Regions from separate parts of the Pseudolabrys sp. genome, predicted to be linked through region 2. Evidence: predicted binding sites of a transcription regulator. Region 2 holds the regulator's gene; the other holds the start of a gene.
What was found. The regulator LexA, encoded in region 2, represses DNA repair genes until DNA is damaged. The targets are predictions, from matches to a motif close to TGTTCNNNNTGTGTTCNG.

Region 1 (12,042 bases), on a different contig from region 2:
CCCTTCTTCAGCGCGCGGCGCTCGCGCGTGAAAGTCGGGCGCAGCACCGGTTCGTCGATGAGCAGGCGCGCGGAAACGGCCTTGCGAGTCGCGGTTCGTCGAGTCGGGGACGGAGGCATGCGCGAACAGTGCGCGGCGGCCGTTTCAAGTCAACCGTCCAAGCGACTCGTATCGTGTTGCGTCGGTGGATCGCGGGGAGAAATCAAAGGAGCGAAATCAGTCCGGGATCTGCGCCCGGCCCTCGTCGTCCAGCGGCCACGCCGGATTATGCGCGATCTCCCAGAGATGACCGTCCGGGTCGGTAAAGTAGCCGACATAGCCGCCCCAGAAGGTCGCCTCCGCCGGTTTCTGGATTTTCGCGCCCGCCTTGGCCGCCCGCGTCATCACGGCGTCGGCCTCCTCCGGCGTATTACAGTTCCATGCGAGCGCGACGCCGCGGAAGGCGGGCGCCATGCCCTCGGATGCGAAATTCGCGTCCTTTGCCAGTTCGTCCGACCGCCACACCGCGATCGCGCAGGCGCCGGCCTGAAAGAACCCGACGCCTTCGGCGGCCCGGCTTTTCCGGCGGAAGCCCATCGTCTCGTAGAAGGCGATGCTGCGTTCGAGATTGCCGACGCCGAGCGTGACAAGCGTGAGGTGCGCGTCGTGGTGTTCCGGCATGAATGCCCCGTCAGTCTCCGAACAGGCTGAGTTGCTCGGTCGCCGGCTTCGGCGGGCGATAGCTGTCGACCGAAAGTTTCAGCTTGCGCGCGTTGATGCCGCGCTTTTCGCAGGCGAGCTGGAAACGGCGGCCGATCAACCAGGCGTAAGGCCCCTTGCCGCTCATGCGCGCACCCCAATTGGCGTCGTAATCCTTGCCGCCACGCGTCTCGCGGATCAGCTTGAACACCTTGTCGGCGCGGTCGGGGAAATTGGCGTCGAGCCACTGGCGGAACAGGTCGCGCACCTCGAGCGGCAGGCGCAGCAGCACATAGCCCGCCTCTTTCACGCCCGCGAGCACGGCGGCGTCGAGAATGCGCTCGATTTCCATGTCGTTGATCGCAGGAATGATCGGCGCGACCATCACCGTGGTCGGAATGCCGGCCTGATTGAGACGGCGCAGCGTTTCGAGCCGTCGCATCGGCGTTGCCGCGCGCGGCTCCATGACGCGCGCGAGCTGCGGATCGAGCGTCGTCACCGACAGCGCGACCTTGACGAGATTGCGTTGCGCCATGCGGGCGAGAATGTCTATATCGCGCAGCACCAGCGCCGACTTCGTCACGATGCCGACCGGGTGCGAAGCGCGGTCGAGCACTTCGAGAATGCGCCGCATGATCTGGTAGCGGCGCTCGATCGGCTGATACGGGTCGGTGTTGGTACCGATCGCGATCACCTTCGGCTCGTAGCTCGGCAACGCCAGTTCGCGCTCGAGCAGTTCGGGCGCGTCGGGCTTGGCAAACAGCCGCGATTCGAAATCGAGACCCGGCGACAGACCGAGATAAGCGTGGGTCGGCCGGGCGAAGCAGTAGATGCAGCCGTGCTCGCAGCCGCGATACGGGTTGATCGAACGGTCGAAGCCGATATCGGGCGACTGGTTGCGGGTGATGATCTTGCGGGTGGCGTCGAGCGCCACCGTGGTCTTGAACGGCGGCAGGTCGTCGAGGCTGCGCCAGCCGTCATCAAAGGCGATCCGCGCGGTCGGCTCGTAGCGGCCGGCGGCGTTCGACACCGCGCCGCGGCCGCGCCGCCGTTCGAAGTCGACAGCGACGCCGAGCAGGCCGGAAATCTCGTCGGCCGGGCGCAGACCGGCATCGTCCTTCGGCCGGGAATCCGGCCGGGACGCCGGGTCGCCCGCCGGCGGGTTTCTCAGGGCTGTCGGGGATCGAGCCATGGTTCACGTCCTAGCGCTGAAATGTGAACATAACAAGAACAAACAAATAGTCCGAAATTCAGGCATTTCCAGGCTTGATCTCGTGGGGGTTCGGTGGTGACACCCCATGATCTGGGGCAACGCCTTCAGCGGGCTGGGGTTCATGCTGACCGCGATTATTTCCACGCGAGAATCGGAGCGTCTGCTGGTGCCGACCCTCGCCGCGCTGGTTCCGGGTGCGACCGCCGGCGTGCTGACCGACGTGATCGTCGCCGACGCCAATTCGCGTGACGACACCGAGCGGGTGGCCGATATCGCCGGCTGCAAGTTCCTCAAGTCGGACGCGCCGCTTGGCACGCGGCTGCGCGAAGCCTCGCTGGCCGCGCGGTCGCCATGGCTGATGTTCCTGCGCGCGGGCGCGGTGCCGGACCCGACATGGATCGGCGCTGTCGAACGCTTCGCCGAGGAGAGCGACGGTGCTTATCGAAACGCGGCGACGTTCCGCGCCATGCCGGCAGGCTCCGCGCTGGGCGATGCGTTGCGCGCATTGATGCGCACGGCGCGCCGGCCCGAAAACGGCCTGATGATCCACCGCCGCTTCTATGACGAATTGGGCGGCCATGCCGACGGCGGCGACCCGGAAGCCGCGCTGATGCGCAAGCTCGGGGCCAGGCGCATCGCGCTGCTCGGCGCGACCGTCAGGCTGCGGACGGCATCCTAGCGTTTCGGTTTTTTCGGCTGCGTCTTGCCGTCCGGCGTCTTGTTACCCGGCGTCTTGCCGCGCTCGACGAGATCGGCGACGAAACGCCAGGTCCGCGTCAGGTGATCGCGCAGCAATTGCGTCGCCGCCGGATCGCGCGCCACCGTGGCATCAAGCAGCGCGCGGTGCTCGGCGGTAACGTCGCGCACCAGCTTCTCCGACGGGCTCTGCAGCAGCCGCAGCGCGCGATAGCGTTCGGTCTGCTGCATCATCTGCTCGACGAGGCGCAGCAGGCGCGGCGCCGGCGCGGCCGCGACAAGCGCGAGATGAAACGCGCGGTGGCGCTCCTCCCAGCTCGCGGTGCGCGCGCCGCGTTCGTCTTCCGGTCCGGCGCCCGGCAATGCCGCGCGTTCGAGCCGGTGACAGGCGGCGAGCGCATTCGCCTCCCACACATCGTCGCCATGCTCCATCGCAAGGCCGAGCGCCTCGCATTCGAGCAGGATGCGGATGCGGTAAAGCTCGTCGAGATCGGCGAGCGAGGGCACCGGCACGCGAACGCCGCGATGCCCGCTCGCCGCGAGAAAACCCTCGCCGACCAGACGCGCCAGCGCCTCGCGCAGCGGGCTGATGCCGCAGCCGTAGCGCGCGAGCAGTTCGCGCGTCAGCAAGGCCGCCCCCGGCGTGAAGGCGCCGGCGAGCAGATCGGTCTTGAGCTGATCGTAGATCTGCGCCGCCACCGTGCGGCCGACGGCGGACCGTCCCGATGAATCGATAGCCACCATGCCGCCCTGTCTGCCGGGATTTGGATTAGGGGTCAAGTTTTCCAATTCAGATTAAATTTTCCAAAATTCATTGACTCGGCCGAAACGCGGACCGACGATGACCCCGCACTGAAAACGGAGACCGGACTTCCATGTGGGCTTTGGCGACGGCGCGTATTGGCGGCAAGGCGACACCCTGCCTGCGGGTGAATCAAAAACTCTTTCCCTTCCCCGCGCTCGCGCCCGACCTGCCGGCGACCGCCATGGCGCTGTTCGACGACTGGGCGCGCAACAAGTCGCGGCTCGACGATGCCGCGAAGAAGATCAATGCCGCGCAAAGTGCGAATATTGGTATCGACGCCGCAGGCGCGGACCTGCTCGCGCCGCTGCTCTATCCCGGCAAGATCCTGTGCGCCGGCGCCAACTACTACGACCACATGGCCGAGATGGGCTTCCCCGGCGTCAAGAAGGAGACGCAGCGGCTGTTCTTCTTCTTCAAGCCGCCACGCAACGCGGTGGTCGGTCCCGGCGCGGAGATCGCGATGCCGCGCGGCACGCAGAAATACGACTGGGAAATCGAACTCGCCGCCGTGATCGGCAAGACCGCGCGCTACGTCACCGCCGACAAGGCGCTCGATCACATCGCCGGCTACACCATCGGCATCGACATGTCGGCGCGCGATTTCAATCAGGCGCCGGACCAGTTCTACAAGCTCGACTGGGTCGCCGGCAAAGCGACCGACATGGGCTGCCCGCTCGGCCCGTGGATCGTGCCGGCCGCCGCCCTGCCCGATCCGCAGAACGTCAAGCTGCGCCTCGCCGTCAACGGCGAGATGAAGCAGGACAGCAACACGAGCCAGATGATCTTTTCGGTCGCCGAGCAGATCGCGCTCGCGTCCAACATCATGACGCTCGATCCCGGCGACGTGATCCTCACCGGAACGCCGGCCGGCGTCGGCGTGCCGAAGGGAACCTTTCTCAAACCAGGCGACAAGATCGACGCGGAAGTCGACGGCATTGGCCGCCTCTCGGTGACCATCAGGAACTAGTCGCGCCCCGCGCGGGCGAAACCAAGGAGAGTTGTGATGCAGATGTTTCGGACAGTGGCGCGCTGCCTCGCGGGACCGGCCATCGCCGCGCTCGTCGGCATCGGCGCCGCGAATGCCGCCGATGTAACGATCCGCTTTTCGACCGCCGGACCGCCGGCCGACTTCCTTGCGAAGTCGATGGAAACCTTCAAGGCCGAGGTCGAGAAGGCCAATGCCGGGGTGAAGGTCGAGACCTATCCGGGCTCGAAGCTGTTCCGCCAGGGCACCGAGGTGCCGGCGATCCAGCGCGGCAACCTCGAAATGAGCACGATGACGACCTTCGAGGTGTCGCAGCAGGTGCCGAGCTTCGGCTTCCTCAACCGCGCCTACCTGTTCCGCGACTACGACCACATGATCAAGAGCATGGCCGGTCCGGTCGGCAAGGCGGTGCATGACGCCGTCGCCAAGGACATGGGCATCGAGATCCTCTCGGTCGCCTATCTCGGCACCCGCCAGCTCAACCTGCGCAAGGCGCGCGCGGTGAAAGGCCCCGACGACCTCAAGGGCGTGAAGCTGCGCATGCCGGCGACGCCGGAGTGGCTGCTGCTCGGCCGCACGCTCAATGTCGAGCCGACCCCGATGGCGATGCCGGAGGTCTATGTCGCGCTGCAGACCGGCGCGATCGACGGCCAGGAAAACCCGCTCACCATCATGTATGCCGCGAAGTTCAACGAGGTGACCGAGCAGGTCGTGCTGACCTCGCATCTCGTGCAGCCGGTGTTCTACGCGATCAGCAAGCCGTTCTGGGACAAGCTCACCGCCGCGCAGAAGAAGGTGGTGAAGGACGCCGCCGTCAAAGCCGCCGACGAGAACAACAAGGGCCGCCACGGCAACGAGCAGCAGGTCGCCGAACTTCTGAAGTCGAAGGGCCTCAAGGTCGACGCCGTCGACCTCGCGCTGTTCCGCGCCAACGCCGACAAGGTCTATGCTTCCTCCGATCTCGCCAAGAAGTGGGATGCGAAGCTGATGGCCGAGGCGATGAAGCCGTGATCCTGCTGGCACGAGCCGCCGCGCTGGTGCGCAGCGTCGCGACGATCCTCGCGACGCTCGCCTTCGCGGCGGTCGTGCTGGCTTTCGGCTACGGCGTGATCGCGCGCTACGGCCTGCATGATCCGTCCGACCGCGCCGGCGAAGCCGCGATCATTCTTTACATCTGGACCATCATGATCGGCGGCTCGCTCGCCGTGACCCTGAAGGAACAGATCAGCTTCGACCTTCTGGTCGACCGCATGCGCCCGCCCGCCAACCGCATCGTCGAGGGCATCGGCATGGCGATCGCCGGCGGCGTCCTGCTCTACGCGCTGCCGACCACGATCGACTACATCCTGTTCCTGTGGCGTGAGAAGACGCCGGCCTTCGAACTGTCGCTCGACAAGGTCTATTTCTGCTTCGTCGTGTTCCAGGCCGCCTCGGCCGCGATGCTGCTCACGCGCGCCGCGCAATGCCTGTTCGGCATCGGCGCGGGCCGCAACGCGGGACCGGACGCCGGGCGGAGCGCATCGTGAGCACACCGTTCCTGCTGCTGCTTGCGATCTTTGTCGGCCTGTCGCTCGCCCGCGTTCCGCTCGCGCTGTCGATGCTGGTCGCCGGCTTCGTCTATCTGATGTCGTCGCATCAGGATCTGGGCATCGCCGCCGACCAGATCATGAACTCGCTCTACAACAGCTACATCCTGCTGGCGGTGCCGATGTTCATCCTCGCCGCCAACGTCATGAACGCCGGCACCATCAGCCGCCGGCTGTGGTCGGCCGCCGACGCCGCGGTCGGCCACCTGCATGGCGGGCTCGGCCACGTCACCGTGCTCGTCTCGGTGATCTTCTCCTCGATGAGCGGCAGCGCGCTCGCCGACGCCGCCGGTCCCGGCCTCGTCGCGCTGAAGATGATGCGCGAGGTCGGCGGTTTCCGGCCCGGCTTCGCCGCCGCGCTGACCGCCGCCGCCGCGACCATCGCGCCGATCATCCCGCCTTCGATCCCCCTCGTGCTTTACGCGCTCAATTCGAATGCCTCGGTCGGCGCGCTGTTCCTCGGCGGGGTCGTCCCCGGCCTCATCATGGCGCTGGCGCTGATGGCGACGGTGACGACCGTGGCGCGGCGCACCGGGCTTGCCTGCCGCGACTGGCGGGGCTGGAGCGAATTCGGCCGTGCCGCCGCCGGCGCGGCGATCCCGATGACGATCCCGGTCGTGCTGCTCGGCGGCATCTGGACCGGCGCCTTCACGCCGACCGAAGCGGCCGCCGTCGCCGCGATCTACTCGCTTGCGGTCTCGGCCCTCGTCTACCGAGCCTATGACTGGGCGACGCTGTGGGCAGTGCTCACCGAGTCGATGCGCTCCTCGGCGGTGGTGATGCTGCTGATCGCCGGAGCCTTCCTCATCAACTACGCGGTGACCGCCGAGAAACTCGACCGCACGCTGGCCGACTGGATTCTCGGGCTCAACCTGTCGGGGCCGGAATTCCTGCTCGCGGTCAATCTCTTGTTCCTCGTGCTCGGCTGCCTGATCGACACCGGCACGCTGATCCTGATCCTCGTGCCGCTGCTGCTGCCGACCATCAAGGCGCTCGGCATCGACCTCGTGCATTTCGGCGTCGTCATCACCATCAACATCATGATCGGGCTGATCACCCCGCCGTTCGGCCTGCTGCTGTTCACGCTGGCCAAGCTGAGCGACACGCCGATCAACGCCGTGGTCCGCGAAATTTGGCCGTTCGTGGCGGCGCTGCTGGTGGCGCTGGCGATCACCACCTATGTCCCCGGCACGGTGCTGTGGCTGCCGCATCTCTTCGGCTTCCGGTGAGCTTCGCAGGTTATTGACTCCGTCAAGTAATTAGTTGACAGTGTCAAGCATGACGGAGACGACCGAGCGGATCGCTGCGGTGCGGCGTTTCAACCGCTTCTACACCCAGGCGATCGGCGTGCTGCACGAGGGCTGGCTCGACAGCCCGTTTTCGCTCGCGGAAGCGCGCGTGCTCTATGAGTTGTCCCGGCTCGGCACCGCGACGGCGACCGACCTGATCGCCGCGCTCGGGCTCGATGCCGGCTACCTCTCCCGCATCCTGCGCGCCTTCGAGAAACGCGGGCTCGTCTCGCGCAAGCCTTCCCTGAAGGACAGGCGGCAGAGCCTGATCTCGCTGACCGCGCGCGGCAGCAAGGCCTTCGCCCCGATGGAGCGCAAGACAATCGACGACATCACGGCGATGCTGAAGACCATGCCGGCGAACGACCAACGCCGGCTGATCGCGGCGATGGACGAGGTTCAGCAACTCGTCGGCGGCGCCGGGCAAACCCCGAACAAGCCCTACGTGACCCTGCGCGCCCCGCGTCACGGCGACTTCGGCGGGATCGTCGCCGCGCATGGCGAACTCTATGCGCACGAATACGGCTGGACCGAACCGTTCGAGGGACTGTGCGCCGGCATCGTCGCCGACTACGTCAACAACCACGACCCGAAGTGGGAGGCCTGCTGGATCGCCGACCTCAACGGCGAGAATGTCGGCTCGGTGATGCTGGTGAAGGACAAGCCGGAAGAGGCAACGCCGCGGGTGGCGCGTCTGCGTCTGCTGCTCGTGCATCCGAAGGCGCGCGGGCTGGGCCTCGGCAAGAAGCTGACCGAGGAGTGCGTCAGGTTCGCCCGCGCCGCCGGCTACAAACAGGTCACGCTGTGGACCCACTCGGTGCTCGGCGCCGCACGGCACATTTATGAGAAGGCCGGTTTCACCCTCACCTCCAGCGAGACGAAGAAAAGCTGGGGCAAGGATGTCGTCGCGGAATACTGGGATTTGACGCTGTAACCGTCAGCCCGGCGGCAACGCCTCGAACTCGGCAAGCGTCATCGCATTCCTGTCCCAGGCATGACGCGACCGGGTGAAGATCGCGACGGTCGGCGCAAACACCGACGGGTCGTCGAGGCTCCCGATATAGATCGTCACCATCTCCGGCGCGCTACCGGGCATGCCGAACAGCTGCCCGCCGCAGACCGGGCAGAAGTGACGGCCGCCGGTGGTGCCCGGCGCGGCATAGGCTGTCGTCTTGCCGGAGAACGAGAACGCCGCTTTCGGCACGCCGATCACCGGAACATGGCCGGTCCCCGACACGCGCTGGCAGTCGCGGCAGTGGCAAAAACCTTCGAACAGCGGCTCGGCGGTCGCCTCGTAGCGCACCGCCCCGCACAGGCAGCCGCCTTTCAGAACCTTCTCGGGCATCGGAACCTCGTTGTTTCGACGTCAGCGACGGGATTTGCCGAGGCTGCGTTTTTTCGGCTTCGGTTGCGCGTGCCGGAACGCGAGCGCGAGCGCATCGCGCGCCTCCGCCGCCGTCAGCTTCGACAAGACGGCGGTGGTCCAGCCCTGCGCGCCCCAGGCATTCGGTACCGGGGAAAACGCCTGCGGATGCACCGCGCATTTCATTGCCTGCTCGTCGGGCGCGAATTTGAAGTTCACCGACTTCTTGTCCGGCGCGAGCGTCGCAAAATTGCGGACGACGCGAAACGCCGCCCGGTCGAAGTGCGGCCTCTCCTCAACGCCCTCGAACTGGAGCGCCAGCTTTCGGAATTCCGCGGCGCTGACCATGCCTAGGCCGTCGCGCCGCGCGCCTTGGCCCGCCGCAGATGCTCGTCGAGCCGCGGCAGTATCTCGACGAAGTTGCAGGGTCGGTAGCGATAGTCGAGCTGATGCACGAGGATGTCGTCCCAGGCATCCTTGCAGGCGCCGGGCGAGCCGGGCAGGCAGAAGATGTAGGTCGACTTCGCAACGCCCGCGGTGGCGCGGGTCTGGATCGCGCTGGTGCCGATTTTCCGCTCGCTGACCAGCAGGAACATCGTCGCAAAGCCGTCCATTTTCTTTTCGAACAGCGGCTCGACGGCTTCCGGCGTCACATCGCGGCCGGTGAAGCCGGTGCCGCCGGTCGAGATCACCACGTCGATCTTCTTGTCCGCGATCCACTTTTTCACCTGCGCGCGGATTTTCCGCACGTCGTCGGTGACGATCTTGCGGTCCGCGAGCGCATGGCCGGCCTTCTCGAGACGCTCGACCAGCGTCGTGCCGGACTTGTCGTCCGCGAGCTTGCGGGTGTCCGACACGGTGAGCACCGCGATCCGCAGCGGAATGAACTGTCTTGCCTCGTCGATGCCGGCCATCGCTCACTCCGTCATGCCCGGCCCTGTGCCGGGCATCCACGTCTTACTGACGCAAGATCAAAAAAGTCGTGGATGGCCGGGACAAGCCCGGCCATGACGACGAACTCATTACAAATCCGACGCCGCAAACGTATTGCAGGACGACACCTTGCCGGACTGGAAGCCGGTCATGAACCAGCGCTTGCGCTGCTCCGCCGAGCCGTGGGTGAAAGCATCCGGCACCACCCGCCCCTGCGATTTTCTTTGCAGCGTGTCGTCGCCGATCGCCGTCGTAGTCTGCAGCGCGGCGTCGATATCGCCGGCATCAAGGAAACTCTTGCGCGCTTCCGAGCGGTTCGCCCAGATGCCGGCGAAGCAGTCGGCCTGCAATTCGACGCGCACCTGAATGCGGTTCGCCGCCGTGCGGTTGCCCGCGGCCTGCTGCGCCTGATGCGCCTTGTCGAGAATGCCGAGCGAGTTCTGGACGTGATGGCCGATCTCGTGCGCGATGACATAGGCCTGCGAGAATTTGCACGCCTTGCCGGTGCAGCCGCGGAAGCGCTGCTCGATCTCGGTGAAGAATGCGGTGTCGAGATAAACGCGGCGATCGGTCGGGCAATAGAACGGCCCCATCGCGGCCTGCGCGAAGCCGCAACCGCCCTGCACCGCGCCGCGGAACAGCCGCAGCCGCGGCGGACGATAGGTCTGCCCGCCCTGCTTGAACACCTCGGTCCACACATCCTCGGTGTTGCCGAGCACGGCGGCAACGAAGTCGCCGGTCTGGTCGGTCGGCTTGCCGGTCTGACGATTCGTTTGCGTCTGCTCGATGCTCGGGCGCGTCGAGTTGTTGATCATCTCCGCGCCGCCGATCAGGATCGACGGGTCGATGCCGAGCGCCCAGCCGATCAGGCCGAGCACCACGACGGTGCCGATCCCGAGACCGCCGCGGCCGCCGCCGATCGGAATCTGGAAACCGCCGCCCGGACCGCCGCCGAAGCCGCCACCGCTGTCTCGGTCATCCTCGATGTTGTCGCTGCGGCGAAAATCATCCCAACGCATTGATGCCGTCCCGTGCTGTCCGCCTCAATCATTGCCGAAGCCTAAACGCCAATTCAATTGGCGCCGTTTCATCGCGGAAGAAAAACTATACGACATGCTTCATCAACGCCGCCGCTAGGCAATTCTTGCCCACTAAGCCATTGCTTTTATGCACTTATTTTTAACCGTGCGCCGCCATAGTGCAGGCCTGTCGGTTGTAGGTCCCGCGTCGCCGACCGCGTCGCCTGAGTCAGAGTCCTGAGTCATGGTAGTGTCGCGTCGCGGGGCGCCCTCACGGGCGCCCCGTGGAGTTTCAGAGAGTGCGCATCGTGTTGTCGCCGGTGACTGCGTCGCCGGGATGAACGCCTTGCCCGCCGAGTCGGTCGACCTCGTGTTCGCCGATCCTCCCTACAATCTCCAGCTTCAGGGCGACCTGAAACGGCCGGACGACAGCCATGTCGACGCCGTCACCGATCACTGGGATCAGTTCGCCAGCTTCAAGGTCTATGACGAGTTCACGCGAGACTGGCTTGCCGCCTGCCGCCGCGTCCTGAAGCCCGCCGGAACGCTGTGGGTGATCGGCAGCTATCACAACATTTTCCGCGTCGGCACGATCCTGCAGGACATGGGCTTCTGGATCCTCAACGACGTGATCTGGCGCAAGACCAATCCGATGCCGAATTTCCGCGGCCGCCGTTTCACCAACGCGCACGAGACGATGATCTGGGCCGCGCGCGAGCCGAACGCCAAGGGCTACACCTTCAACTACGAAGTTCTGAAAGCCGGCAACGAGGACGTGCAGGTGCGCTCCGACTGGACGCTGCCGCTCTGCACCGGCGACGAGCGGCTGAAGGGCCGCGACGGCAAGAAGCTGCACCCGACCCAGAAGCCGGAGGCGCTGCTCGCCCGCGTCATCCTCTCCAGCTCGCGCGTCGACGACCTCGTGCTCGACCCGTTCTGCGGCACCGGCACCACCGGCGCCGTGGCCAAGCATCTCGGCCGCCGTTTCGTCGGCTTCGAGCGTGAAGAAGCCTATATCAAGGCCGCCGAAAGGCGCATCGCGGACGTCCAGCCGCTGGAAGCGCCGACGCTCGCGCCGTTCATGACCGCGCGCGACGCACCGCGCGTGCCGTTCACCGCGCTGATCGAGCGCGGGTTGATCAATCCGGGCGCGAAGCTCACCGACGCCAAGAAGCGCCACAAGGCGCTGGTGCGTGCCGATGGCGCCATCACCCTCGGCGACAAGGTCGGCTCGATCCACCGCATGGGCGCGGTGGCGCAGGGGCTCGACGCCTGCAACGGCTGGACCTTCTGGCACCTCGAAACGCCGAAGGGCCTGACGCTGATCGACGAACTGCGGGCGAAAATCCGCGCCGAGATGGCCACGGTCTGAGCCGGCTCGCGGCCTTTACCCGCAGCCCTGGCCGCAATTGTCACTCCCCGCCGTTTGTGAGAAAAACCCCGCAAGTACTGCGTGCTGTGGGGGTTTCTGAATG
Region 2 (12,042 bases):
ATGGCCGACGATGACGGCGGTGGCGCCGGCGTCCTTCAACATCTCGGCGGAAATATCGCCGGTGAAGGCGCCCGAGGCGTCGGCATGGCAATCCTGGCCGCCGATTGCGACCGCCGATGATGCGGTGATCTGTGCAAAGGCCGCCACAAGCGTCGCGGGCGGGCAGATCATCAGATCGGTCTTTGCCGCGACGCCGGCGGCCCCCGCGACGATCTTCTCAAGCACCGCGGCCGACCCACGCAGGCCGTTCATTTTCCAATTGCCCGCTACCAGCGGACGCACCGATCCCGTCATAAGCCGTTCCCCCTCGATTGATCCTCGCGACTAGCAGACCGCCCGGAGCCGCGCCAGCCCCGCGGGCAGCGGCAATCCGCCTTCAATTGCAATATCTTAGTTAAGCCCCGCGAGTTGCAAGGCGCTTCCCGCGTCCCTATGATGCGGCCGCCTCGGTCGGTCACGACCGGATTGCACTTTCCTCCATCAAACACGGAACGACGGTCGCTCATGCTTCGCGGTATTCAGAAGGCCTCCAGCAACTGGCTCGGCAAGGCCGTCCTCACCGTCGTCATGGGGCTGCTCGTCATCAGCTTCGCGGTGTGGGGCATCGGCGACATTTTCCGCGGCTTCGGTCAGTCGACGCTGGCGACCATCGGCAGCACCGAGGTGTCGATCGAGCAATTCCGCAACTACTACAGCGAGCGCATGACGCAGCTCGGCCGTCAGCTTGGCCGGCCGGTGACGCCCGCGCAGGCGCGTGCGCTCGGTCTCGACCGCCAGATCGTCGGCCAGTACGTCGCCGAGACCGCGCTCGACGAGCGCGCCCGCGCACTCGGCCTCGGTATTTCCGATGCACAGATCGCCAACCGCATCACCGCCGACCCGAACTTCCGCGGCCTGGACGGAAAGTTCGACCGCAACCGCTTCGAACAGATGATCCGCAACGCGGGCTACAACGAAACCACCTACGTCAACGAGCAGCGCAAGCTCACCATTCGCCGGCAGATCGCGCTGTCGGTGAGCGGTGACGTCAAGCCGCCGGACACCGCCGCGAAAGCGATCTTCCGTTTCCAGAACGAGAAGCGCAGCGCCGACATGATCACGCTCGGTGCGGCGCAGGCCGGCGAGATCGCAAAGCCCGACGACGAAACGCTGAAGAAATATTTCGAGGACCGCAAAATCCTGTTCCGTGCGCCGGAGACGCGCAAGGTCACCCTGCTCTCGCTGACGCCGGCCGAGGTCGCCCGCTGGGAAACGGTGCCGGACGCCGATGCGCGCAAATATTACGACGCCCGCAAGGACGAATACGGCACACCGGAACGTCGCCAGCTTCGCCAGATCGTGTTTCCGAACAAGGAAGACGCCCAAGCGGCCTATGACCGCATCAAGGCGGGTACGAGCTTCGCCGACATCGTCAAGGAGCGCGGCCTGAAGGACGCCGACACCGAAATTGGACTGGTCGCCAAGAAGGATGTGATCGATCCCGCGGTCGCGGACGCCGCCTTCACACTCAAGGCCGATGAGGTCAGCGCTCCGGTTCAGGGCCGTTTCGGCACCGTGCTGGTGCAGGCGGTGAAGATCGAGCCCGCCGTGCAACAGCCTTATGAAAGCGTCGCCGACAGCATCAAGCGCAAGATCGCCGAAGAAAAAGCGCGCGGCGAAATCGGCAACCTGCGCGACAAGATCGAGGACGAGCGCGCCGCCGGCTCGACGCTCGAAGAAGCCGCCCGCAAGCTCAACCTCAAGGCGACATCGATCGAGGCGATCGACCGCTCGGGCCGCGACGCCAAGGGCGAGCCGATCAAGGATTTACCGCGCGGCGCGGAGCTGGTCCGCGCCATCTTCGCGAGCGATATCGGCGTCGAGAACGATCCGATACAGCTGCCGAACGGCGGCTATCTCTGGTACGACGTCGCCGGTGTGACGCCCTCGCGCGACCGCACGCTCGACGAGGTCAAGGGCCAGGTCGAGACACGCTGGCGCGAAAACGAGATCGCCGAAAAGCTCAAGGCCAGGGCCGAAGAGATGGTGACGAAGCTCAAGAGCGGCACGCCGCTCTCCCAACTCGCCAGCGAGGCCGGCGTCACCGTGACGACTGTCAAGGATTTGCAGCGCGGCAAGCAGGCCGAAGGCGTGCCGGCCAAGGTCGCCGACGCGGCCTTCAAGACCGCCAAGGGCGGCGCCGGCTCGAGCGAAGGCGACAAGCCCGATACGCGGATCGTCTTCACCGTCACCGACGTGTCGGTGCCGGAGGCCGACGTGGCGCAGATCAAGCCGATCGACACCGCGCTGGCCGGCGCCTACAGCGAAGACCTCGTCAATCAGTATGTCAGCCAGCTCGAGAAAGACCTCGGCGTGCGCATCAACGAGCAGGCGCTCAATCAGGTGACCGGCGCAGCCACCAACTAGGTGGTCCGCCCGCGATAGCCATGCAGATCGAGCCGTCCGAAACGGTTTTCGCCGAACGTTACGCGCGCGGCGAAGCGCAGGTCGTGTGGACGACGCTGGTCGCCGACCTTGAAACGCCGGTCTCGGCATTCCTCAAGATCGCCAGCGGCCGGCCGATGAGTTTTCTGCTGGAGTCCGTCGAAGGCGGCGCGGTGCGCGGTCGCCATTCGATCATCGGCCTCGATCCGGATGTCGTCTGGCGCGCGCGGGACGGCAAGGCCGAGATCAACCGCGATGCGCGTAACAACTCCGACGCCTTCACGCCCTGCCCGCAACCGCCGCTCGACGCGCTGCGCGCGTTCATTGCGGAAAGCCGCATCGCGCTGCCCGACGGTTTGCCACCGCCCTCCGCCGGCGTGTTCGGCTATCTCGGCTACGACATGGTGCGGCAGATGGAAGAGCTGCCCGCGCCCAATCCGGACGCCATCGGCATTCCCGAAGCGGTGATGATCCGCCCAACGCTCGTGGTGGTGTTCGACGCGGTGAAGGACTCGATCACGGTCGTCACGCCGGTGCGGCCGGAAGGCGGCGTCGGCGCGAAGGCCGCGCTCGCCCGCGCGGTGGAGCGGCTTTCGAGCGTGGTCGACAGCCTCGACCGGCCGCTCGACAAGTCGCTGGCCGACACCGATGCAGGCGCAATCGACGCAGCCATCGCCTCGAATACGACGCCGGACGAGTTCAAGGCGATGGTTTTCAAGGCCAAGGACTACATCGCGGCCGGCGATATCTTCCAGGTGGTGCTCTCGCAACGGTTCGAGGCCGAGTTCAAACTTCCGGCCTTCTCGCTCTATCGCGCACTGCGGCGAACCAACCCGTCGCCCTATCTCTATTATCTCGATTACGGCTCCTATGCGGTCGCCGGATCGAGCCCGGAAATTCTGGTCAAGGTCGCGGACGGCACGGTGACGATCCGTCCCATCGCCGGCACGCGGCCGCGCGGCGCGACACCGCACGAAGACAAGGCGCTCGAGGACGAGTTGCTGGCCGACCCGAAGGAACGCGCCGAACATCTGATGCTGCTCGATCTCGGCCGCAACGATGTCGGCCGGGTCGCGGAGATCGGTACGGTGAACGTCACCGACCGCTTCTTCATCGAGCGCTACAGCCACGTCATGCACATCGTCTCGAACGTGGTCGGCAGGCTCGCCGCCGGACAGGATGCGCTGACCGCACTCGCCGCGGGCTTCCCGGCCGGCACGGTGTCCGGCGCGCCCAAGGTGCGGGCGATGGAGATCATCGACGAGCTGGAGACGGAGAAGCGTGGCCTTTACGCCGGCTGCGTCGGCTATTTCTCCGCCGCCGGCACAATGGACACCTGCATCGTGCTGCGCACCGCGCTGGTGAAGGACGGCAGGATGTACGTGCAGGCCGGCGCCGGCGTGGTCGCCGACAGCAATCCCGATTTCGAGCAGCAGGAATGTGTCAACAAGGCCAAGGCCCTGTTCCGCGCGGCCGAGGAGGCCCGCCGTTTTGCCAGCGCCGCCAGGCGCGGCCAGTAAGCCCCGTTCCTGCCGCCTTGACCCTGCGCCGCCGGGCCGTCTAAACCCTTGAGCGGGCAGACAAAGATGCGACCGAAGCGGCGATGATCGTCCTGATCGACAACTACGACAGTTTCACCTTCAACCTCGTCCATTACCTGGGCGGGCTTGGAGCGGAGGTCGTCGTGCGCCGCAACGACAAGGTGACGAGCGAGGACGTGATCGCCTCGGCGCCCGAAGCGATCGTGCTGTCGCCCGGCCCCTGCACGCCGAACGAAGCCGGCATCTGTCTCGATCTCGTCGCCAAAGCGTCGGCGACGATCCCGGTCCTCGGCGTTTGCCTCGGCCATCAGGCGATCGGTCAGGCACTCGGCGGCAAGGTAGTGCGCGCGCCCGAGCAGGTGCATGGCAAGACCTCGGCGATCCGCACCGACGGCACCGGCGTGTTTCGCGGCATCAATGCGCCGTTTCAGGCGACCCGCTATCACTCGCTGATCGTCGACCGCGCCACCATGCCGGCGGACCTCGCCGTCAACGCCGAGACCGAAGACAAGGTGACGATGGGCGTGGCGCATAAATCCCGGCCGCTGCACGGCGTGCAGTTCCATCCCGAAAGCATCGCCTCCGAGCATGGCCACCTGATCCTGAAGAACTTCCTCGACATCGCCACGGCGTGGAACACCGCGCACGGCCGCCGCACCTCGTCAACGAACGCCGCGCCCGCGCGCGCAACGGCCTGAGAGCGCTGTCCATGAACGAGAGCGATCAATTCCGCGCGCTGATCGGCAAGGTGGCGACCGGCGCGGCGCTGACCCGCGACGAAGCGACCTTCGTATTCGACCGCATGATGTCGGGCGAAGCGACGCCCTCGCAGATGGGCGGCCTGCTGATGGGCCTGCGTGTGCGCGGCGAGACGGTCGACGAGATCACCGGCGCGGTCACCACCATGCGCGCCAAGATGGTGCGTGTCGCAGCGCCGCCCGACGCGATCGACGTGGTCGGCACCGGCGGAGACGCCTCCGGCTCCTTTAATGTTTCGACCTGCGCGGCTTTCATCGTCGCCGGCGCCGGCGTACCGGTCGCCAAGCACGGCAATCGTGCGCTGTCGTCGAAATCGGGCTCGGCCGACGTGCTGGCCGCGCTCGGCGTCAATGTCGATCTCGCCGGCGAAGCGGTCGCGCGCTGCATTCGCGATGCCGGCATCGGGTTCATGTTCGCGCCGGCGCATCACCCGGCGATGAAGAATGTCGGCCCCACCCGCGTCGAACTGGCCACCCGCACCATCTTCAACCTGCTCGGACCGCTGTCGAACCCGGCAAGCGTCAAGCGGCAGATGACCGGCGCATTCTCCAAACAGTGGATCGAGCCGATGGCGCAGGTGCTGAAGAACCTCGGCTCGGAAGCGGTCTGGGTCGTGCATGGGTCCGACGGGCTCGACGAGATCACCACGACCGGAACGACCAGCGTCTGCGCGCTCGAGAACGGCAAGATCCGCAGCTTCGAGATTGCGCCGGAGGACGTCGGCCTGCCCCGCGTCACCGCCGACAAGCTGCGCGGCGCGGACGCCGACACCAATGCCCGCGCGCTGTTCGACGTGCTCAAGGGCAAGAAGACCGCGCTGCGCGACATCGCGCTGTTCAATGCCGCCGCGGCGCTGATCATTGCCGGCAAGGCGAAGGATTTGAATGACGGCATGGTGCTTGCCGCAAAGGCGGTCGATTCAGGCGAAGCCGAAGGCCGGCTCGACCGCCTGATCGCGGTTTCGAACGCCAAAGAGCCGGTGCAGGACGCCTGATGTCGGACATTCTCACCAAGATCGAAGCTTACAAGCGCGAGGAAATCGCGGCGGCCAAGCGCGTTCGCCCGCTCGGCGCTCTCGAGCGTGACGCCAAAACCGCCGCACCGCCGCGCGGTTTCGCCAAGGCGATCGAGAAGAAGGTTTCGGCCGGCGACTATGCGCTGATCGCGGAGATCAAGAAGGCAAGCCCCTCCAAAGGCCTGATCCGGGCCGATTTCGATCCGCCGACGCTCGCGAAGGCTTACGAGGCCGGCGGCGCGACCTGTCTCTCGGTGCTGACGGACGCGCCGTCATTCCAGGGCAAGCCTGAATTCCTCGGCGCGGCGCGCAACGCCACAGCGCTGCCGGCGCTGCGCAAGGATTTCATCTACGAGCCCTATCAGGTGGTCGAATCCCGGGCGCTGGGGGCGGATTGCATCCTGATCATCATGGCCTCGCTCGATGACGCCGCGGCTGCCGAGATCGAAAGCACAGCGTTCGAATATGGCATGGACGCGCTTATTGAAGTTCATGATGAAGTTGAACTTGAGCGGGCCATGCGCCTGAAATCGCCGCTGATCGGCGTCAACAACCGCAATCTGCGGACTTTCGTCACGGCGCTCGAAACCAGCGAGCGGCTGGCGCCGAAAATCCCGCGCGACCGCATCGCCGTCGGCGAAAGCGGCATCAACACCCCGGCCGACCTCGCCCGGCTCGCCAGGGTCGGCATGTCGACTTTCCTGATCGGCGAAAGCCTGATGCGCCAGCCGGACGTGACGGCGGCGATCCGCGCCATCCTCACCCGCGCGGCACCGTGAGGCCGATGCCGGTGGCAAAGCGGGCGACCAGGAAAACCTCGAAGCGCCCGGCGCGACAGCGCCTGACCCATATCGGCGCGACCGGCGAAGCCCACATGGTCGACGTCTCCGCCAAATCGCCGACCGAGCGCGTCGCGGTCGCGGAAGGCCGCGTCACGATGGCGAAGCCGACGCTCTCGCTGGTGCTCAAGGGCAACGCCAAGAAAGGCGACGTGCTCGGCGCGGCGCGGCTTGCCGGCATCATGGCGGCCAAGCGGACGCATGAGCTGATCCCGCTTTGCCACCCGCTGGCGCTGTCCAAGGTCACCGTCGAGATCGCGCCGGACCGCAGATTCACCGGCCTGACCGTGCGTGCGACCGTGAAGGTGAAAGGCCCGACCGGCGTCGAGATGGAGGCACTGACCGCGGTGTCGGTCGCGTGTCTGACGATCTACGACATGGTCAAGGCGGTCGAGCGCGGCATGCGGATCGAGGGCATCCGCCTGATCGAAAAGCTCGGCGGCAAGTCTGGACACTACAAGTCCGGCCATTACCGCGCGAAGGGCTAAACGATGGCGCTGATGCCGGTCGCAGAGGCGCTGAAACAGGTTCTCGCGGACGCCGCGCCGCTGCCCGCGCATGACGTTCCGCTGTCGGATGCGCTCGGCTGCGTACTGGCGCAGGATCTCGTCGCCAAACGAACCCAGCCGCCGGCGGCGCTTTCCGCGATGGACGGCTATGCCGTGCGCGGCGCGGATATCGCGCAGGCGCCGGTCACGCTTGACGTGATTGGCGAAGTCGCCGCCGGCCACCCGTTCGCAGGCCACGTCGGTCCGGGCCAAGCCGCGCGCATCTTCACCGGCGGCGTGATGCCGGCGGGCAGCAATACCGTCGTCATTCAGGAAGACACCGGCCGCGACGGCGACAAGGTTCTGATCAAGCTCGCCATCAAGACCGGCCGCCATGTCCGCCCTGCCGCGATCGACTTCCGCGAAGGTGACGTCCTGCTCGCCAAGGGCCGCCGCCTCACCGACCGCGACCTGATGCTCGCCGCCGCGATGAACTATCCGGCGGTGAAGGTGGTGCGCCGGCCGAAGGTCGCCGTGCTCGGCACTGGCGACGAACTGGTGCCGCCCGGCCAGGCGCCGAAGCCCGGCGAGATCGTCTATTCGAATGGCTTTGCGCTCGCCGCGCTGGTGCGCTCCGAAGGCTGCGAGGCAATCGAACTCGGCATCGCGCGGGACAGCCTCGACGCCATCGGCGCCGCGATCCGTCGCGCCCGCGACGCCGGCGCCGATATCCTGCTCACCTCCGGCGGCGCATCGGTCGGCGAGCACGACCTCGTCCAGAAGGCGCTGACCGCCGAGGGCATGGACCTGTCGTTCTGGCGCGTCGCACTGCGCCCCGGCCGCCCGATGATGCACGGCAAGCTCGGCCCCATGCAGGTGCTCGGCGTGCCGGGCAATCCGGTGTCGTCCTACGTGTGCTCGTTCCTGTTCCTGGTGCCGCTGATGCGCCGCCTCGCCGGCCGCCGCGACGTCATCCATGCCCCGCAAGCGGCGGTGCTCGGCCGCGACATGCCGGAGAACGACGAACGCGCCGACTACCTGCGCGCGACGCTGAGCGAAGGCCCGGATGGCGTCCCGGTCGCGACGCCGCTGGCGAACCAGGACAGCTCGCTGATGGCGCCACTGGCCGTGGCGGACTGCCTGTTGATTCGCGAGGTGCGTGCGCCGGCGGCGAAGGCCGGCTCGCCCTGCGTCATCCTTAAGTTCGGCCTTTAGCGGCCGTTCGCATTGTTCACTTCAAATTAATCGGTTGCGGAACACAACTGGAACGGATAGTGTCCGTTCATGATTTGTTTCTGGCCGATGCGTGGGATGCGCGGGGCCGGAACTGGGGAAATCCGAGGAAATCCATGCTGACCCGCAAACAGTTCGAGCTTCTGCGTTTCCTGCACGAGAGGCTGACGGAAACCGGCGTCCCCCCCTCGTTCGACGAGATGAAGGACGCGCTCGATCTGCGGTCGAAATCCGGCATCCACCGGCTGATTACGGCGCTGGAGGAGCGCGGCTTCATCCGCCGCCTGCCCAACCGCGCCCGCGCCATCGAAGTGATCAAGCTGCCCGATTCGGTCGCCCATGGGCTTGGCTCCGGGCGCAGCCGCGGCTTCACGCCGAGTGTCATCGAGGGCGACCTCGGCCGCGTCCGTGCGGTGGCCGCCGACGATGACGGCGGCAGCGCCGGGCACCCGATTGCCGTGCCCGTCATGGGCCGCATCGCCGCCGGCACGCCGATCGAGGCGATCCAGACCCGCAGCCACACCATCAACGTGCCGCCGGACCTCCTCTCGACCGGCGAGCATTTCGCCCTCGAAGTGCGCGGCGACTCGATGATCGAGGCCGGCATTCTCGACGGCGATATCGCCCTGATCCGCCGCAGCGACGCCGCCGACACCGGCGACATCGTGGTGGCGCTGATCGACGACGAGGAAGCCACCCTCAAGCGGTTCCGCCGCCGCGGCGCCTCCATCGCACTCGAGCCGGCCAACAGCGCCTATGAGGTGCGTATCCTGCCGCCGAACCGGGTCCGCATTCAGGGCCGGCTTGTCGGCCTGTTCCGGCGCTACTGAGACCGTTCCAGCCTAATCGTCGGCCTCGCGCGCGCCGTCCGGCGGCGTGGCATCGCGCTGCGCCGGCCGCCGCTTCGCCGGCGACGGCGCAGTTGCGGTCGCCTGCACCCGCAGGCCGCTCCAGGGCCGCGCCTCGCCCGCCGGGCGCGCCCATTCGACGATGGCGGCGCTCCCCTTGCCAGCGGAGGTCCAGCGCAACGCACTGGCGCCGTGGGCTCGCCAGACACCACGGTCGATCAGCATGCCCTTGCATGTCGCAGGAGCCTCGCGCGGCGTCACGATCACTGCGGCACGTGAACAATCCTCCGCAAGCGCCTCGATTGTCTCGCTGAATGCGGCGACCCTGCCGTTCGCGAAAGGACCGGTGCAGCCGACAGGATCGCAGCGGACACCCGCCTTCAGGGTGTCGTCCTTGACGGTCCGGCTATCGCCGTCGGCGGCGAGCCAGTCGCGCAAGGCGAAATTGTCACGGCCGGCGTGGAGAACGGCGAGCCGGCCGTCGGCCTGCCGGAGTGCCGCCGTTTGCCCGTCGGCCGACACCAGCAGATCCGGTTTCGGCGTGACGTAAACCCAGAGGCAGGCCAGAAGCGCGAGTCCCGCCCCGCTCCAGCGCAGCGGTGTCCGCAGCATGGCGATCAGCAGCAGCCCGGCGGTCGCCAGCAGCAACGGCCCGATGCCGAAGGCGTGGATGTGCCCCACCGCGCCCGGCAACGCCGCGACCCACAGGGCGACCGTCACCATCCAGTCGATGCCGGCACCCATCAGCGGCCAGAACAGGCCGTCGAAGCCGAACGGCATCGCCAGCGTGCCGAGGATACCCATCGGCATCACCCAGGCCGAGACGACCGGCATGGCGGCGAGGTTCGCCAGCACGCCATAGGGCGCGAGGCGATGGAAATGGAACGCCGCGTAAGGCGTGGTGGCGAGGCCCGCCACCAGCGAGGCGATCACCAGCCCGGCAATCTCGCGTCCGCCCCACAGCGCGAGGCGCGCGCCGGCCGACGTGTCGGCGTCGGCACGCCACGGCAGCCCATTGCGGTAAGCGGCGATGAGCGCGAGCGTCGCGGCAAACGACATCTGGAAGCTCGGATGCACCACGGCCTCGGGCGTCAGCAGCATCACCGCACAGGCGGCGACCGCGAGCGTGCGGAACGTCAGCGCCGGCCGGTCGGCCATCACGCCGATCAGCACGATCGCGACCATGATGTAGGAGCGCTGCGTCGCGACCTCCGCGCCCGACAGCAGCAGATAGAACGTCGCGGCAACCAGCGCGGCGGCCGCCGCCCATTTCTTGATTGGATGGCGGGTCGCGGCGGCAGCGCTCAGTGCAAAGCCGGCACGGATCACGAAGAACACGATGCCGGCGACCACCGCCATGTGGTAGCCGGAGATCGACAGAACATGCGCGAGGCTCGACACATACATCGCGTCGTTGACGGGTTGCGTGATCGCGTCGCGTTTGCCGGTAATGAGCGCCGAGGCAATCGAGCCGGTGTCGCCGGGCAGCACGGCGCGAATGCGATCGTCGATCGTCTCGCGCATCATTTCGATCGCGCTGCGATAGGACAGCCAGAAACCGCGCGCGCCCGGTGCCGGCTGTGTCGCGATGGCCCCCAGCACATAACCCGAAGCGCCGATGCGCTGGAAATACATGTCGCGCGCGAAGTCGTAGCCGCCGGGACGCAATGGCTGCAACGGCGGCGTGAGACGCGCCTTGAAGCTCACGTAATCGCCAACCGCCGGCGCATGACCCTTGCGGACTGCAACGCGCACGCGCTCCGGCTTGACGCGCAGCCGCTCACCGCTCATCGACGCGACGCGCACGACGATACGATCGCTGCGCGCCCGCTCCTCGCGGATTTCGACGAAGCCGGTGACCGCAGCGCCGAAGACAGGATAGTCGAGCACCGGATGCGCGATCAGCGCGGTCTTGATTGTCGCAACGGCAAACCCGGTGGCGATCGCAGCCGCCGTCAGCGCGCCCGCAAACGCGATGAACCGCCGACGCACGAGGAACGCAGCGAAGGCGAGCACGACAGCGAGAGCCGCGGTTGCCGGCCACAGCGGCTCACGCGGCGCGGTAAAATAGCCGATGATGCCGATGCCGAAGGCGACCGGCATCCACGGCACCAGGCGGCCCGGCGCGAATTCCGCCGCGAGATACTGCGCCAGCACTTCGCGCCATCGCTGCAACGCAAGCAGAAGCCCGGCAGGCAAAGCGCCGCCGGCACGCCGTCGTGCGGCGTCCACGCCTGCGGCGAGCGCGCGTGCTTTCGCGCGCGCGCCGTCGCGCACCCTGTCCCCCGGCGCCATCCCAGTCCCCAGGCAACCCAAAACTTGGGCCGGTCCGGGGGACAGTTTACATGGGCATCCTCACCTGTCATCGCCCGGCTTGACCGGGCGATCCAGTAAATACAACCGTCTACGGTGATTACTGGATGCCCCGCCTTCGCGGAGCATGACGACGGAGGAAAGCCGCGCGTTACGTTGTGCGCTCTTTGGCCCAACTGTCGCGCAGGCCGATGGTGCGGTTGAACACCGGCTTCTCGCGGGTCGCATCGACGTCGCGGCAGAAATAGCCGAGCCGCTCGAACTGCACCGGCGCGGTGTTGTTCGCGGTCGCGAGCGCCGGTTCGACGCGAGCGTCCGCGACAATCTCGAGCGACTCCGGATTGAGGTCGGCGGCGAAGTTCTCGCCGCCCGGCGGGTCCGGCGACTTGAACAGCGGATTGTAGAGCCGCACCTCCGCCTGCACGGCGTCCTTCGCCGACAGCCAGTGAATGGTGCCCTTCACCTTGCGGCCATCCGGCGCGTCGCCGCCCTTGGTCGCGGGGTCGTAGGTGCAGCGCAGTTCGATCACCTCGCCCGCCGCGTTCTTGACGACCTCGCGGCAGGTGACGAAGTAAGCGTAGC

Region 1: a site for LexA is predicted at 1,894-1,911, ahead of AB7F10_RS05970 (PA0069 family radical SAM protein). Genes of this name have one in related genera too.

What each region holds. Positions count from the first base shown of each region.
Region 1 is NZ_JBFWPH010000002.1:128,317-140,358, reverse strand. It holds gene AB7F10_RS05980 (ribonuclease HII) at 1-119, opposite strand, end outside; gene AB7F10_RS05975 (VOC family protein) at 217-660, opposite strand; gene AB7F10_RS05970 (PA0069 family radical SAM protein) at 671-1,870, opposite strand; gene AB7F10_RS05965 (glycosyl transferase) at 1,977-2,570, shown strand; gene AB7F10_RS05960 (GntR family transcriptional regulator) at 2,567-3,331, opposite strand; gene AB7F10_RS05955 (fumarylacetoacetate hydrolase family protein) at 3,463-4,359, shown strand; gene AB7F10_RS05950 (DctP family TRAP transporter solute-binding subunit) at 4,396-5,388, shown strand; gene AB7F10_RS05945 (TRAP transporter small permease) at 5,385-5,903, shown strand; gene AB7F10_RS05940 (TRAP transporter large permease) at 5,900-7,192, shown strand; gene AB7F10_RS05935 (bifunctional helix-turn-helix transcriptional regulator/GNAT family N-acetyltransferase) at 7,242-8,186, shown strand; gene AB7F10_RS05930 (GFA family protein) at 8,190-8,597, opposite strand; gene AB7F10_RS05925 (MmcQ/YjbR family DNA-binding protein) at 8,619-8,963, opposite strand; gene moaB (molybdenum cofactor biosynthesis protein B) at 8,966-9,529, opposite strand; gene ypfJ (KPN_02809 family neutral zinc metallopeptidase) at 9,638-10,567, opposite strand; gene AB7F10_RS05910 (site-specific DNA-methyltransferase) at 10,812-11,939, shown strand; gene AB7F10_RS05905 (flavin-dependent oxidoreductase) at 12,040-12,042, shown strand, end outside.
Region 2 is NZ_JBFWPH010000005.1:182,928-194,969, forward strand. It holds gene tpiA (triose-phosphate isomerase) at 1-294, opposite strand, end outside; gene AB7F10_RS16390 (SurA N-terminal domain-containing protein) at 505-2,406, shown strand; gene trpE (anthranilate synthase component I) at 2,427-3,944, shown strand; gene AB7F10_RS16400 (anthranilate synthase component II) at 4,028-4,663, shown strand; gene trpD (anthranilate phosphoribosyltransferase) at 4,675-5,718, shown strand; gene trpC (indole-3-glycerol phosphate synthase TrpC) at 5,718-6,518, shown strand; gene moaC (cyclic pyranopterin monophosphate synthase MoaC) at 6,524-7,066, shown strand; gene AB7F10_RS16420 (molybdopterin molybdotransferase MoeA) at 7,070-8,281, shown strand; gene lexA (transcriptional repressor LexA) at 8,416-9,129, shown strand; gene AB7F10_RS16430 (ComEC/Rec2 family competence protein) at 9,142-11,442, opposite strand; gene AB7F10_RS16435 (glutamine--tRNA ligase/YqeY domain fusion protein) at 11,612-12,042, opposite strand, start outside.